Regions from separate parts of the Streptomyces sp. NPDC050416 genome, predicted to be linked through region 1. Evidence: riboswitches for the same ligand, from Rfam matches in the RefSeq annotation. Region 1 holds a riboswitch; the other holds the start of a gene.
What was found. A riboswitch is a leader RNA that binds a small molecule or an ion and turns the genes downstream of it on or off. The one in region 1 is predicted to bind glycine.
Positions count from the first base shown of each region.

Region 2: it holds a riboswitch for glycine, as region 1 does, so the genes downstream of both, gcvP (aminomethyl-transferring glycine dehydrogenase) here and gcvT (glycine cleavage system aminomethyltransferase GcvT) in region 1, are expected to answer to the same signal.

Region 1 covers NZ_JBITII010000010.1:58,516-66,249, forward strand. Annotated here, with positions in the region: gene glyA (serine hydroxymethyltransferase) at 1-1,067, opposite strand, end outside; gene gcvH (glycine cleavage system protein GcvH) at 1,082-1,459, opposite strand; gene gcvT (glycine cleavage system aminomethyltransferase GcvT) at 1,558-2,676, opposite strand; glycine riboswitch at 2,837-2,936, opposite strand; gene ACIBL4_RS28295 (AAA family ATPase) at 3,120-3,788, shown strand; gene ACIBL4_RS28300 (enhanced serine sensitivity protein SseB) at 3,856-4,650, shown strand; gene ACIBL4_RS28305 (enhanced serine sensitivity protein SseB C-terminal domain-containing protein) at 4,825-5,625, shown strand; gene ACIBL4_RS28310 (ABC transporter permease) at 5,966-6,964, shown strand; gene ACIBL4_RS28315 (ABC transporter substrate-binding protein) at 6,973-7,734, shown strand, end outside.
Region 2 covers NZ_JBITII010000011.1:6,674-14,407, forward strand. Annotated here, with positions in the region: gene ACIBL4_RS29640 (FHA domain-containing protein) at 1-63, shown strand, start outside; gene ACIBL4_RS29645 (MerR family transcriptional regulator) at 115-849, shown strand; gene ACIBL4_RS29650 (bifunctional nuclease family protein) at 934-1,407, shown strand; gene ACIBL4_RS29655 (MerR family transcriptional regulator) at 1,725-2,408, shown strand; gene ACIBL4_RS29660 (DNA polymerase IV) at 2,543-3,949, shown strand; gene ACIBL4_RS29665 (PRC-barrel domain-containing protein) at 3,967-4,341, opposite strand; glycine riboswitch at 4,455-4,550, shown strand; gene gcvP (aminomethyl-transferring glycine dehydrogenase) at 4,728-7,613, shown strand; gene ACIBL4_RS29675 (molybdopterin-binding protein) at 7,665-7,734, opposite strand, start outside.

The DNA.
Region 1 (7,734 bases):
CGCGGGTCGTCCGGGATCGCGTTCCGGTTGACCGTGATGCCCACCTCGTGGAGGCGGTCCTCGGCCTGCCGGCCGTCCAGCTCCGAGTGGCGCAGGTCGACCAGGACCAGGTGCACGTCCGTGCCGCCGGACAGGACGTCCACGCCCACGGCCCGGACGTCGTCCTTCACCAGACGCTCGGCCAGGATGCGGGCACCCTCCAGCGTACGGCGCTGGCGCTCCTTGAAGTCCTCCGAGGCCGCGACCTTGAAGGCGACCGCCTTGGCCGCGATCACATGCTCCAGCGGACCGCCCTGCTGACCGGGGAAGACGGCGGAGTTGATCTTCTTGGCCAGTTCGGTCGTGGAGAGGATCACACCGCCGCGCGGGCCGCCCAGCGTCTTGTGGGTGGTCGTGGTCACCACGTGCGCGTGCGGCACGGGGTTCGGGTGCAGCCCCGCCGCGACGAGCCCGGCGAAGTGCGCCATGTCGACCATCAGGTACGCGCCGACCTCGTCCGCGATCCGGCGGAACGCGGCGAAGTCCAGCTGCCGCGGGTAGGCCGACCAGCCCGCGACGATCAGCTTCGGCTTCGACTCCTTCGCCAGCCGCTCCACCTCGGCCATGTCGACCCGGCCGTCGTCGCCCACGTGGTAGGCGACGACGTCGTAGAGCTTGCCGGAGAAGTTGATCTTCATGCCGTGGGTCAGGTGCCCGCCGTGCGCGAGGTTCAGGCCCATGATGGTGTCGCCGGGCTTGAGCAGCGCGAACATCGCGGCGGCGTTGGCCTGGGCGCCCGAGTGCGGCTGCACGTTGGCGTGCTCGGCGCCGAACAGCTCCTTGACCCGGTCGATCGCGATCTGCTCGACCACGTCGACGTGTTCACAGCCGCCGTAGTAGCGGCGGCCCGGGTAGCCCTCGGCGTACTTGTTGGTGAGGACCGAGCCCTGCGCCTCCATCACCGCGACCGGGGCGAAGTTCTCCGAGGCGATCATCTCGAGCGTGGACTGCTGCCGGTGCAGCTCGGCGTCGACCGCGGCGGCCACGGCCGGGTCGAGCTCGTGCAGGGGTGTGTTCAGGACGGACATACGGCTACGACTCCTCAGCCGGCGGAGAACGCGGTGTACTCGTCGGCGGAGAGCAGGTCGCCCGGCTCCTCGGCGACCCGCACCTTGAACAGCCAGCCGCCCTCGAAGGGGGCCGAGTTCACCAGTGACGGGTCGTTCACCACGTCCTCGTTGACCTCGGTGACCTCACCGGAGACGGGGGAGTAGAGGTCGGACACCGACTTGGTCGACTCCAGCTCACCGCAGGTCTCGCCCGCGGACACCGTGTCGCCGACCTCGGGGAGCTGGACGAAGACCACGTCGCCGAGCGCGTTGGCCGCGTGCTCCGTGATGCCGACCGTCGAGACGCCGTCCTCGGCGGCCGACAGCCACTCGTGCTCCTTGCTGTAACGCAGCTGCTGGGGGTTGCTCATGGCCTGGATTCTCCTGTACGCGCGGGAGTGCTGATGAAGGGGACTGCTGGTGAGCGCCGTGATGTGCCGGGACCGCTGGTGCGCCCGACGGCCAGTGTCTACTTCTGGCGCTTGTAGAACGGCAGCGCCACGACTTCGTACGGCTCGTGACTGCCCCGGATGTCCACGCCCACGCCGGTCGTGCCGGGCGCGGCGTGCGCGGGATCCACGTACGCCATCGCGATCGGCTTGCCGAGCGTGGGGGAGGGGGCGCCGGAGGTGACCTCGCCGATCACCTCGCCGCCGGCGACGACCGCGTAGCCGGCGCGCGGGACCCGGCGGCCCTCGGCGACGAGCCCGACCAGCACGCGCGGCGGGTTCTGCTCCGCCCTGGCGGCGGCTTCGCGCAGGGCCTCGCGCCCCACGAAGTCGCCCTCCTTCTCGAACTTCACCACGCGGCCGAGCCCGGCGTCGAAGGGCGTCAGCGAGGTGCTCAGCTCGTGCCCGTACAGCGGCATGCCCGCCTCCAGGCGCAGCGTGTCGCGGCAGGACAGCCCGCACGGGACCAGCCCGACGCCCTCGCCGGCCTTGGTCAGGGCCTGCCACAGCTCGACCGCGTGTTCCGGCTTCACGAACAGCTCGAAACCGTCCTCGCCCGTGTAGCCGGTGCGGGCGATCAGGGCCGGGACCCCGGCGACCGTGCCGGGCAGGCCGGCGTAGTACTTCAGCCCGTCGAGGTCGGCGTCGGTGAGGGACTTCAGGATCCCGGGGGACTCCGGGCCCTGGACGGCGATCAGAGCGTAGGCGTCCCGGTCGTCGCGCACCTCGGCGTCGAAGCCGGCGGCGCGCTCGGTCAGCGCGTCCAGGACCACCTGGGCGTTGGAGGCGTTGGCGACGACCATGTACTCGGTCTCGCCCAGCCGGTAGACGATCAGGTCGTCGAGGATGCCGCCGTCGGCCCGGCAGATCATGGTGTAGCGGGCGCGGCCGGGCTTGACGCCGCCGATGTTGCCCACCAGGGCGTAGTCGAGGAGGGCGGCGGCCTGCGGGCCGGCGACGGTGATCTCCCCCATGTGGGAGAGGTCGAAGAGCCCGGCCTTCGTGCGCACGGCGTTGTGCTCGTCGCGCTCGGAGCCGTAGCGCAGGGGCATGTCCCAGCCGGCGAAGTCGGTCATCGTCGCGCCGAGCGAACGATGCAGGGCATCGAGCGCGGTGTGGCGCAGTGGCGTACTGCTCATCGGTCGGTCGTCTCCAAGGGCATGACGGGCGAGGGCGTTCCTCCCCATCTGTCATCGGAACCTGAGAGGTTCGCCATGACCACGGGGGACACGGCTTGCACCTTGGGTGGAGCCACACCCCTTGTCCTGGACAGGGGGATGGCCCGCTTTTCAGATGTGCCTCGCCCGCGCGGTAACGGGGCCTGAGAGATTCAAGGGAGGGACTTGCTCCTTCGGCGCCCCAGCGTCAGCGGTGCTGGGAACTCTCCCGCGCGGATTCAAACGGCCGGTATGCAGTTGGCGCGCACATCATTGCACGCATCGTCGCGGGGCGGCAGGGGCACCACCCTGTAGCAGGGCTGTTGCGGGAAGAGGACTAAAACCAGAGACATCGGGCATTACCTTCTCTTTACACGCGGCGGGGATGGGACTGAAGTACCTGGCCCCAGGGGAGGACGATCACGGTGAACAGGACCACCGCGTACGCCACGACGTCGGGCGTCGCGCTGCCCGAGCAGCCGGCCGCTCCGGCACGGGCGGCCAGCGGCCCGCTGCCGGTGCCGGTCGTCCGCGATCTGCGCGAGCGCGAAGGCCGGGGCCCGCACGCGCTGCTCTTCGGCCCCCGCGACCTCGTCGTGGTCACGGGCCTGCCCGGCAGCGGCAAGTCCACGCTGATGCGGCGCACCGTGCCGGGCCGGCGCATCGACTCCCAGGACACCCGCGACCGCTGGGAAAGCCGCATGCCGCGCTTCCTGCCGTACGGGGTCTACCGCCCGCTCGTCCGCCTCGCCCACTACGCCGGGCTGCGGCGCGCCCTGCGCACCGGCGAGGGCGTCGTCGTGCACGACTGCGGCACCCAGGCCTGGGTCCGCCGCTGGCTGGCCCGCGAGGCCCGCCGCCGGGGCGGCACCCTGCATCTGCTCATGCTCGACGTCACCCCCGAGGAGGCCCTGGCCGGCCAGCGCGACCGGGGCCGCGGCGTCTCGCGGTACGCGTTCCTGCGCCACCGCGCGGCGGCCAACCGCCTGCTGCGCTCGGTGGAGCGGGGCGAACTGCCCGCGGGCTGCGGCTCGGCGATCCTCGTCGACCGGGACGCGGCGGGCACCCTGCGCCGGATCGGCTTCACGGGCTGACCGCCGGCGGCCGGGGAGCCGCTAGCCTTTTGAGCCACAGCAGTGGTTCCAGGCAGGCGGTAGGCAGATGGACTTCCCGGCGGACTTCTCCGCGGACTTCCCGGCGCACACGCAGACCCACCCGCACGGCGGATGGCCCGGCAACGAACTGGAGGAGGTGCTCTCGGCCTCCCTCGGGGCCGGGCCGTCGGCCGGCGGGCGGATCGTCGAGGTGCTCGGCCGGAGTTTCGTCTGGGTTCCCCTGCCCAACGGCGGCGGCCCGCAGAGCGGTCCCCTCGACCTGCCCGGCATCGAGATCGAGGGTCAGGCGTACGTGCCGGTGTTCAGCTCGGAGGAGCAGTTCCGCCAGGTCGTCGGCTCCCACATGTCGTACACGATCGCGCCCGCCGTGGAGTTCGCCCGCGGCCTGCCCCCGCACGCGGGGATAGCCGTCAACCCGGGCGGCGTCGTCGGCATACCCCTCCCGCCGCCCGCGGTGGCCGAGCTCTGCCGGGCCGGGCGGACTCCCTTGGACGGTCCCGCGAGCGGCGGCCGGGTCCGCCTCTTCGAGCCCGACTGGCAGGACGACCCGGTGGACTTCCTCGCCGCCGCCTCCGCCGAGTTCGAGGCCATCGGCGTCGTCCTCACCGCCCGCCGCTGCCTCGCCGCGATCGAGACCGCCGACCCGGTGATGTTCGTGGGCGTCGAACTCTCCCAGTGGGAAGGCGACCTGCGGGCCCTCCCCCTGGAGGCCCTGTCCCGAGCCGTGACCCGGTGCCCGGCCCCGTGGCAGGTCAACCTGGTCCTCCTGGACGTGGCGGAGGACCCGGTGGGCACCTGGATGAGAGACAGGGTCCGACCCTTCTACCAGCGGAGTCTGTAAACGCCCTCAGGGGCAGCGTCCCCAGGGGCGCGGGGAACTGCGCGACAAGCCACGAACGACCTGCACTCGCGAGACGGCACAAAGCCCCGAGCTCCCAGGCGGGCTTAAGCTCCTGGCTCCCGCACGGGCTTAAGCTAGGTCACGGTCGAGGCGTTGTACGAAGGGGCGGTAAAGGTGAGCGCGAGCGGCACGGCCGCGGCCGGACAGGTCGAGCACATGCTGCGCCAGGTCACGCCCGGGCGTTACGACGCCTACGAGGCACTCCTGCGCGCACTCGCGACCCCGCACTCCGGCCAGATCTGGATGCTCCTCTGGCACGGCCAGGCGGGCTCCCCCGACGCCCAGTACGGGAACATGGAGGTCGACGGCTACGGCTACGCCCCCTGTGTGACCTCCGCCCAGGAACTCTCGGCGAGCGGCTGGAACCGCAGTTACGAGGTGGTCGACGGAGTCGACGTCGCCCGCGCCCTCTACCCCGACCACTACGGCCTCTGGCTCAACCCGCACGCCCCGGGCGGCGGCGTCGGCATCCCCTGGCTCGACCTGCGGCGGATCGCCACGGGCCTGGACCGCCAGCCCGCCGGCCCGCTGCGGCTGTCAGAACCGGCCATCGAGCTCCCGCAGTTCTACGCCCTGCTCGCGCAGAACGCCCACCGCACCCCGGCCGTCCGCTCACTGCGCCGGGCCTGGGTGCAGCCCGCGCTGGGCGCGCCGTACCTCGCCATCGGACTGGATGTGTACGACGCCTCGCCGCCGGCCGTGGATTCCGTGCGCGCGATGATGCAGCAGTCCCTCGGTGCCGTACCGGACGGGCTGCCCGTCTCGACCGTCGCCATGTCCGACGAGCACGACCCGGTCGCCATGTGGCTGCGCGCGAGCGCCCGCCCCTTCTACGACCGCGAGGCCCACGCCACCGCACCTGTCCAGGCCCCCGCCTCGGGCTACGGCTACCCCCCGGTCCAGGGCCGCTACTGAGTCGCCCGGCCGGCCCTCGGCAGCCTTCTTTCCTCACCTTCAAACGCGACCGGCTCTCAGCTCTCCGCGCGTAGATAGGGGTGAAAGGCGCGGGTCTGTCCTAAAATGCCCCTATCTCAGCGCGTCCGACCCCCGCAACCCACTGTCCGGATAACGGAACCCCGCAGACAGCATCACGTTTACGCATCCTTTCACCGTCAAGTCTGGCAACAGATCGCCAAAGCATTGAAGACTCCCCGCAAGACACGGGCCGGGTCGGTCTTGTGTACGAGACAAACAAACCGCTACAGCGGCAGCCAGGGGCTCGGCGATCGCCGGCCCGAGAGGGGTCAATCGCACCGTGACCGCACCGATCGAGACCACCGGGGCGGAAGCCGGAGCACAGCCCGAGGCCGTGCTCTCCGGGGTCAAGAAGAGCCAGATCGAAGGGCGCTCGCTCACCCAGATCGCCTGGATGCGCTTCAAGCGGGACAAGGTGGCGATGGCGGGAGGCGTCATCGTCATCCTGCTCACGCTGATGGCGGTGTTCTCCAAGCCGATCCAGTGGATCTTCGACCTCGATCCCAACAAGTTCAACCAGGACCTCATTGACCCCGCGCTGCTCGCCCCCAAGGGCGGCTGGGGCGGAATGAGTTGGGACCACCCGCTCGGCGTGGACCCCCAGTACGGCCGGGACATGCTCGCCCGCATCATCGACGGCTCCTGGGTCTCCCTCCTGGTCGCGGGCGGTGCCACGCTGCTGTCCGTGTGCATCGGCACCGTGCTCGGTGTCATCGCCGGGTACTACGGCGGCTGGATCGACAGCGTGATCAGCAGGCTCATGGACACGTTCCTGGCCTTTCCCCTGCTGCTGTTCGCCATCTCGATCTCGGCCTCGGTGCAGGACGGGTTCTTCGGCCTCGAGGGCCTGTCCCTGCGCATCAGCGTGCTGATCTTCGTGATCGGCTTCTTCAGCTGGCCGTACATCGGCCGCATCGTGCGCGCCCAGACGATGACCCTGCGCAAGCGGGAGTTCATCGAGGCCGCCACGAGCCTCGGGGCACGCGGCCCGTACGTCCTGTTCCGGGAGCTGCTCCCGAACCTCGTCGCGCCGATCCTCGTCTACTCGACGCTGATCATCCCGACGAACATCCTGTTCGAGGCCGCGCTGAGCTTCCTCGGCGTCGGTATCGCTCCGCCGCAGGCCTCCTGGGGCGGCATGCTCAGCAACGCTGTGGATCTCTACACGGCTGATCCGCAGTACATGTTCGTGCCCGGACTGGCGATCTTCATCACCGTCCTGGCCTTCAACCTGCTGGGTGACGGGCTGCGTGACGCCCTCGACCCTCGCAGCAAGTGATCCATCGAATGAGGGGGCTTCCTCAGGTGAAGACGAGAAGGGTGACCGCCGGCGTTGCGTCGGTCCTGGCACTGTCGCTGGGTGCTGCCGCATGTGGCGGCGGAGGTGACGACAACGACGGGAACGGAGGCAACGGCAAGAAGGACGCCGCGCTGACCTCGATCGTCAACCCGTCGAGCAAGAAGGGCGGGACGGTCACGTACGAGCACTCGGACGTGCCCGACTCCCTCGACCCGGGCAACACGTACTACGGCTGGGTGCAGAACTTCTCCCGCCTCTACGGCAGAACGCTCACGTCGTTCAAACCGGCGGCGGGCAAGGAAGGCCTGGAGATCGTGCCGGACCTCGCCGAGTCCCTCGGCAAGGCCAGCCCGGACGCCAAGACCTGGACGTACAAGCTGCGCGCCGGCGTGAAGTTCCAGGACGGCACCCCGGTGACGTCCAAGGACGTGAAGTACGCCATCGAGCGCTCCAACTTCGCGCCCGAGGCCCTGTCGAACGGCCCGACGTACTTCAAGTCGTACCTGGAGGGCGGCGACAAGTACCAGGGTCCCTACAAGGACAAGTCCGCCGAGGGCATCAAGTCGATCGAGACGCCGGACGACCGGACGATCATCTTCAAGCTGAAGCAGCCGTTCGCCGACTTCGACTACCTCGCGACGTTCTCGCAGACGGCCCCCGTGCCGCAGGCGAAGGACACCGGTGCGAAGTACGTCCAGGCCATCCAGTCCTCCGGCCCGTACCAGTTCCAGTCCTACGAGGAGGGCCGC
Region 2 (7,734 bases), on a different contig from region 1:
GGCGACGAGGTGCAGATCGGCAAGTACCGGCTGGTCTTCTACGCCAGCCAGCGGGGCTACTGACCGGATTCCGTCCGGGGAAGCCCGCGAAGGTCCGTCCGTCAGGGAAGGTCCATGCTTCAAACACCGAGCGGCGGTGCCGGGCACGGCGCCGCCGCCACGGACAGGCTGATGAGCATCGGCACGGTGCTGAACGTGCTGCGCGACGAGTTCCCCGAGGTCACCATCTCCAAGATCCGTTTTCTGGAGGCGGAGGGGCTCATCGAGCCACAGCGGACCCCGTCGGGGTACCGCAAGTTCAGCGCCCATGACGTCGAGCGCCTCGGCCATGTCCTGAGGATGCAGCGGGACCACTATCTGCCCCTGAAGGTGATCCGCGAGCATCTGGACGCCATGGAGCGCGGTGAGGCCGTCCAGTTGCCGACGCTGGGCCGTCAGCGTGACGGCGAGAGCGTCCCCGAGTTCCCCGAGGCGCCCACGGCGGCCAGGATCGGGCGTGAGGAGCTCCTCGCCGCCGCCGGCGTCGGCGAGGAGGAGCTCGGAGAGTGGGAGTCGTACGGGCTCGTCACCCCCCTGGTGGACGGGGTGTACGACGCGGAGGCGGTCACGGTGGCCTCGCTGATCGCCGAGCTGAGGCGGTTCGGGATCGAGCCGCGGCACCTGCGGGTGATGAAGGCCGCCGCCGACCGCGAGGCCGGGCTCGTGGACCAGGTGGTGGCCCCGCTGAAGCGGCACCGGAACCCGCAGACCAGGGCTCACGCGGAGGCCCGTGCCAAGGAGCTGGCGGGGCTCACGGTGAGGCTGCATGCCGCCTTGGTGCAGACGGCGCTGGGTGTGCGGCTGCCCTGAGACGGCCGGCCGTGGGCGACCGGAACAGGCGCCCGTTCCCGGCCCGACTACCCAAACATCCCGAGCACGGCCTAGGGTTGCTGTGTGAACGAGCTCGATGTCGTAGGTGTCCGGGTGGAAATGCCCTCCAACCAACCGATCGTGCTGCTGCGTGAAGTGGGAGGCGACCGTTACCTCCCCATCTGGATCGGACCGGGTGAGGCGACGGCGATCGCCTTCGCCCAGCAGGGCATGGCTCCTGCGCGGCCGCTGACCCACGATCTGTTCAAGGACGTGCTGGAGGCGGTCGGCCAGGAGCTCACGGAAGTGCGCATCACGGACCTGCGTGAGGGCGTCTTCTACGCGGAGCTCGTCTTCGCCAGCGGCGTCGAGGTGAGCGCCCGCCCGTCCGACGCCATAGCGCTGGCCCTGCGCACCGGAACGCCGATCTACGGCAGTGACACGGTGCTCGACGACGCCGGTATCGCGATCCCGGACGAGCAGGAGGACGAGGTGGAGAAGTTCCGCGAGTTCCTCGACCAGATCTCCCCGGAGGACTTCGGCAGCAGCAGCCAGTGAGTTCCGGATCCCGGTGAGAGCCGGATGACCGGGGAGTGCCAGAGGCCAGTGAGGCGTGTGGGCGGCCCGGCGGACGATGTGGTCCGCAGCAGGGCCGCCCGCCGTGTGTGTGACGGGTGAAATGCCCGCATGTGCCGGAGGCGAGTGAGAGCGTCACGCGGCCCGCATCGGGGGCATTCGGCTAGCCTTTCCCCGCGGTGGGGCACGGGAAACCACTCTTAGGGTGATTATCACTCGGCGTGGCGAGTGTGGCGATCGTTGACGCACCCCCGGTGACTGCCTACCGTCGAGAGGGCAGGTCAAGGACGGAGGTCGGCGTGAGAAGCAGCGGCGACGGTACGGCTGGGGGTGGCCCCGAGCGCAGTCTCAGGGCGAGCGGTCCGTACCCTCCCCCGGGCTCACGGCTCCGCCCGAGCGGGGGGTGTCCCCAGCCCGGCGGGGTGGCTGATCACGTTCCGCAGCGACCGACGGCTGTGCCGAGCAGCGGAGGGACGACGTCCATGGCGTCCGAGCAGATCGGCTATCGGGGCCCCACGGCCTGCGCGGCCGCCGGTATCACCTACCGGCAGCTGGACTACTGGGCCCGCACCGGCCTCGTCGAGCCGAGTGTGCGCCCCGCCTACGGGTCGGGGACGCAGCGGCTGTACAGCTTCCGGGACGTCGTCGTCCTGAAGATCGTCAAGCGGTTCCTCGACACCGGGGTGTCGCTCCAGAACATCCGCACGGCCGTCCAGCACCTCAGAGAACGCGGTTTCCGCGATCTGGAGCGGATGACGCTGATGAGTGACGGGGCGACGGTCTACGAGTGCACCTCGCCGGACGAGGTCCACGCGCTGCTCCAGGGAGGCCAGGGCGTCTTCGGGATCGCCGTGGGCGTGGTGTGGCGGGACGTGGAGAGCGCGCTGTCCCAGCTGCACGGGGAGCGGATCGACACCGGCGAGACGCTGGTCGGGCCCAACCCGGCGGACGAGCTGGCGCGGCGGCGGAACCGGGCCGTCTGAACCGTCCGGCAGTGCGGTGCCCCCTGGCCGTTGCAGGCGGGACGTTTCCGCGCCGGGCGGCAAGCGGTTTCCCCCGGGGGGTGTCAGGGCGGTTGTCCGGGGCGTTGTCAGTGGCGTAGGGCAGCATCGGAGATGTGAGAACCGCGCCCACGATCCTGCATCTCGACATGGATGCCTTCTTCGCCTCGGTGGAGCAGGCGTCCAAGCCGAGCCTGCGCGGGAAGGCCGTCGTCGTGGGCGGGCTCGGGCCGCGGGGCGTCGTGGCCACGGCGTCGTACGAGGCGAGGGTCTTCGGTGTGCATTCGGCGATGCCGATGGGGCAGGCCCGGCGGCTGGCGCCCAACGCCGCGTATCTCGTGCCGCGCTTCGGGTTCTACAAGGCGATCAGCGAGCGGGTGATGGAGCTGCTGCGGGCGCTGTCGCCGCTGGTGGAGCCGCTGAGCCTGGACGAGGCGTTCGTGGACCTGGAAGCCGGGGGAGCGGCCTGGGACGAGCAGTCGGCGCGGCTGGTCGGGGGGCAGCTGCGCGCGGACATACGGGCCGTCACCGGACTCACGGGATCGGTGGGGCTCGCCGCTTCCAAGATGCTCGCGAAGATCGCCTCGGAGCAAGCCAAGCCGGACGGGCTGGTGGTGATCGAGCCGGGGACCGAGCGGGCGATGCTCGGGCCGATGTCGGTGCGGACGCTGCCCGGGGTCGGGCCGGCGACGGGCGATCATCTGCGGCGGGCCGGGATCACCACGATCGAGGAGATCGTCGAGGCGGGTGAGGACGAGATGGTCCGGCTGCTGGGAAAGTCGCACGGGCACGGCCTGTACGCCATGGCGCTGGCGCGGGACGACCGGCCTGTCGTGGCGGAGCGGGAGGCGAAGTCGGTGTCGGTCGAGGACACGTACGACGTGGACATCCACGACCGGGTGCGGGTCGGTCTCGAGGTGCAGCGTCTGGCCGACCGCTGCGTGCGGCGGCTGCGCGGGGCCGGGCTGTCCGGGCGGACGATCGTGCTGAAGGTGCGGCGGTACGACTTCTCGACGCTTACCCGGTCCGAGACGCTGCGCGGGCCGACGGACGATCCCGGGGTGATCCGCGAGGCGGCGGCCCGGCTGCTCGACTCGGTCGACACGACGGGCGGTGTGCGGCTGCTCGGGGTGGGCGTCAGCGGGCTCGCCGACTACACACAGGAGGATCTCTTCGCGCAGGCGGCAGGGGAGCGGCCGGAGGCGGAAGGGCCCCTCGAGGAGGACGCCGTGGCGCCGGCCGAGGAGCAGCCGGCGCTCGCCGAGCGGCGGTGGCCCGCCGGGCACGACGTACGGCACGCCCTGTTCGGGCACGGATGGGTGCAGGGCAGCGGTCTGGGGCGGGTCACCGTGCGGTTCGAGACGCCCGGCTCCGAGCCCGGGCGAGTGCGGACCTTCCGGGTCGACGACCCGGACCTGGAACCGGCGGATCCGTTGCCGCTGGTGTTATCGACTCCGGAGGAGAGCCGCGGTGGGCCGGAGGGCGGGGCCGGGGCTGTGGGGGTGCGGTCCGCTGCCCCCTAGGCCGGCCGGTCGGGGCTTCAGGCCGTCTCGTCCGTGCCCGCCAGCTTGCCGAAGTCGTGGTCGGGCAGCGAGGGAGGCGCGGTGACGTCGAGGCCGTAGTGGTGGTAGAGCTGGAGTTCCTGTTCGGGGGAGAGGTGTCGGCCCACGCCGAAGTCGGGGGCGTCCTTGATCAGGGCGCGGTCGAAGGGCACGTGGAGGGCGCCGTCGATCAGTTCACTGGGCTCGAGGGGGACGAAAGCGTCCCTGCTGAACAGGCCGGTCCGTATGGCCGCCCACTCCGGCTCGCCGGTGGCGTCGTCGAGGTAGACCTCGTCGATCGTGCCGATCCTGGTTCCGTTGCGGTCGAACGCCTTGCGGCCGATCAGGTTGCGCGGATCGATATCGGTTCGCACGGGCCCTCCACGTGGTCGCAACTCATCCGTAAGCACTACGAAACGGCACAATCGGAGAGGTGGCCACTCGAAGGTTCGTGCGTGGACCGCGCTGGTACGCTGGCAGCGGCTGCTGACCCCGTGCGGGAGAGTCCTCCAGACACCATCGGAGGCGCCGAAGGAGCAAATCCTCCCCGGAATCTCTCAGGCTCACGTACCGCACGGACGAGGTCACTCTGGAAAGCAGGGCGGGTGTCGACGGCTTCCGCTCTCACCGACGGTGAAAGCCGGAGGCCTTCGGGCGATCCGGTGAAGCTCTCAGGTCGAGATGACAGAGGGGGAGGCCGTTCGGGTACCCGTGCCGTGGTGCCCCTCGAAGGTCGTGTCAGACCAGGAGGCCTCCGCAAATGACCGCCCATCGCATCCCGCTCTCCGAACTCGAAGAGGCAGTTCCCTTCGAGCAGCGTCACATCGGCCCCGACCACGAGGCCCGCGCCAAGATGCTCGCGCAGGTCGGCTACGGCTCGCTGGACGAGCTCACAGCCGCCGCGGTCCCGGCCGTGATCAAGAGCACCGAGGCGCTGGACCTGCCGGGCGCCCGCAGCGAGGCCGAGGTGATCGCCGAGCTGCGCTCGCTCGCCGACCGCAACCAGGTCCTCGGCTCCATGATCGGACTCGGGTACTACGGCACGTTCACGCCGCCGGTCATCATGCGCAACGTCATGGAGAACCCGGCCTGGTACACGGCCTACACGCCGTACCAGCCGGAGATCTCGCAGGGGCGGCTCGAGGCGCTGCTCAACTTCCAGACCATGGTCGCCGACCTCACCGGACTGCCCACCTCCGGTGCCTCCCTGCTCGACGAGGGCACCGCGGCCGCCGAGGCCATGGCGCTGTCGCGGCGCCTCGGCAAGAACAAGAAGGGCCTGTTCCTGGTCGACGCGGACGCGCTGCCGCAGACCATCGCCGTGATCCAGACCCGGGCCGAACCGGCCGGCGTCGACGTCGTCGTCGCCGACCTCGGGGAGGGCATCCCCGCCGAGATCGCCGAGCGCGAGATCAACGGCGTGCTGATCCAGTACCCGGGCGCCTCCGGAGCCGTACGCGACATCAAGCCGGTCATCGACCAGGCGCACGAACTCGGAGCGCTCGTCACCGTCGCCGCCGATCTGCTCGCGCTGACGCTGCTGAAGTCGCCCGGTGAGCTCGGCGCGGACATCGCCGTCGGGACGACGCAGCGCTTCGGTGTGCCGATGGGCTTCGGCGGTCCGCACGCCGGCTACATGGCGGTCAAGGAGAAGATGGCGCGCAGCCTGCCCGGGCGGCTCGTCGGTGTCTCCGTGGACGCCGACGGGAACAGGGCGTACCGGCTGGCGCTCCAGACGCGTGAGCAGCACATCCGCCGCGAGAAGGCCACCAGCAACATCTGCACCGCCCAGGTGCTGCTCGCCGTCATGGCCGGCATGTACGCCGTCTACCACGGGCCGGAGGGCCTGAAGGGCATCGCGCGGCGCACCCACCGGTATGCCACGGTTCTCGCCGCCGGGCTCGCGAACGGCGGGGTCGAGGTCGTGCACGGCTCCTACTTCGACACGCTGACCGTGCGGGTCGAGGGCCGGGCCGCCGACGTCGTGGCCGCCGCGCGGGAGAGCGGGGTCAACCTGCGTCTCGTCGACGCCGACCACGTCTCGATCGCCTGCGACGAGACCACGACCCGGGCCCAGTTGCGTGCCGTGTGGGCCGCCTTCGGGGTCGAGGGGGTCATCGAGGCGCTGGACGCGACCACGGAAGACGGGCTTCCGGACGCCCTGCTGCGGACCGACGAGTACCTGACGCACCCCGTCTTCCACCAGCACCGCTCCGAGACGGCCATGCTGCGCTACCTGCGCCGACTGGCCGACCGTGACTACGCGCTCGACCGGGGCATGATCCCGCTGGGCTCCTGCACCATGAAGCTCAACGCGACCACGGAGATGGAGCCGGTCACCTGGCCCGAGTTCGGGCAGCTGCACCCCTTCGCGCCCGCCGAGCAGGCCGCGGGTTACCTCACGCTCATCCGAGAGCTGGAGGACCGTCTCGCCGAGGTCACCGGGTACGACAAGGTGTCCCTCCAGCCCAACGCCGGTTCGCAGGGCGAGCTGGCCGGGCTGCTCGCCGTACGCGGGTACCACCGGGCCAACGGGGACGGACAGCGCACCGTGTGCCTGATCCCGTCGTCGGCGCACGGGACCAACGCCGCGAGCGCGGTGATGGCGGGCATGAAGGTCGTCGTCGTGAAGACCGCCGACGACGGCGAGATCGACGTCGAGGACCTGCGGGCCAAGATCGAGCAGTACCGCGACGAGCTGTCGGTGCTGATGATCACCTACCCGTCCACGCACGGGGTGTTCGAGGAGCACGTCTCCGAGATCTGCGCGCAGGTGCACGAGGCGGGCGGGCAGGTCTACGTCGACGGGGCCAATCTCAACGCGCTCGTGGGGCTCGCCAAGCCGGGGCACTTCGGCGGTGACGTCTCGCACCTGAACCTGCACAAGACCTTCTGCATCCCGCACGGCGGCGGCGGTCCGGGCGTCGGTCCGGTGGCGGTGCGTGAGCACCTCGCGCCGTACCTGCCGAACCACCCGCTCCAGCCGGAGGCGGGCCCGGAGACGGGGGTCGGTCCCATCTCCGCGGCGCCGTGGGGTTCCGCCGGCATCCTGCCCATCTCCTGGGCGTACGTCCGGCTGATGGGCGGCGAGGGGCTGAAGCGGGCCACGCAGGTGGCCGTGCTCAGCGCCAACTACATCGCCAAGCGCCTGGAGCCGCACTACCCGGTGCTCTACACCGGCCCCGGCGGGCTCGTCGCGCACGAGTGCATCATCGACCTGCGGCCGCTGACCAAGGCGACCGGAGTGAGCGTCGACGACGTCGCCAAGCGGCTGATCGACTACGGCTTCCACGCGCCGACGATGTCGTTCCCGGTGGCCGGGACGCTGATGATCGAGCCGACCGAGTCGGAGGACCTGACCGAGCTGGACCGGTTCTGCGAGGCGATGATCGCCATCCGCGCGGAGATCGAGAAGGTCGGCTCCGGTGAGTGGCCCGCGGACGACAACCCGCTGCGGGGCGCCCCGCACACGGCCGGGACGCTCGCCGGGGAGTGGGAGCACGCCTACAGCCGTGAGGAGGCCGTCTTCCCGGCCGGGGTCGCGGTCGCCGACAAGTACTGGCCGCCGGTTCGCCGCATCGACCAGGCCTTCGGCGACAGGAACCTGGTCTGCTCCTGCCCGCCGCTGGACGCGTACGAGGACTGACCGACCAGACAGGTCGAGTGGGAGGGGCTCCGCGGTGCGGGGCCTCTCCCGTCATTCGGCGGCGAGGGACACATCGGTCGACTTGATCAGGGCGACGACGGGGGTTCCGGCCGACAGGGCG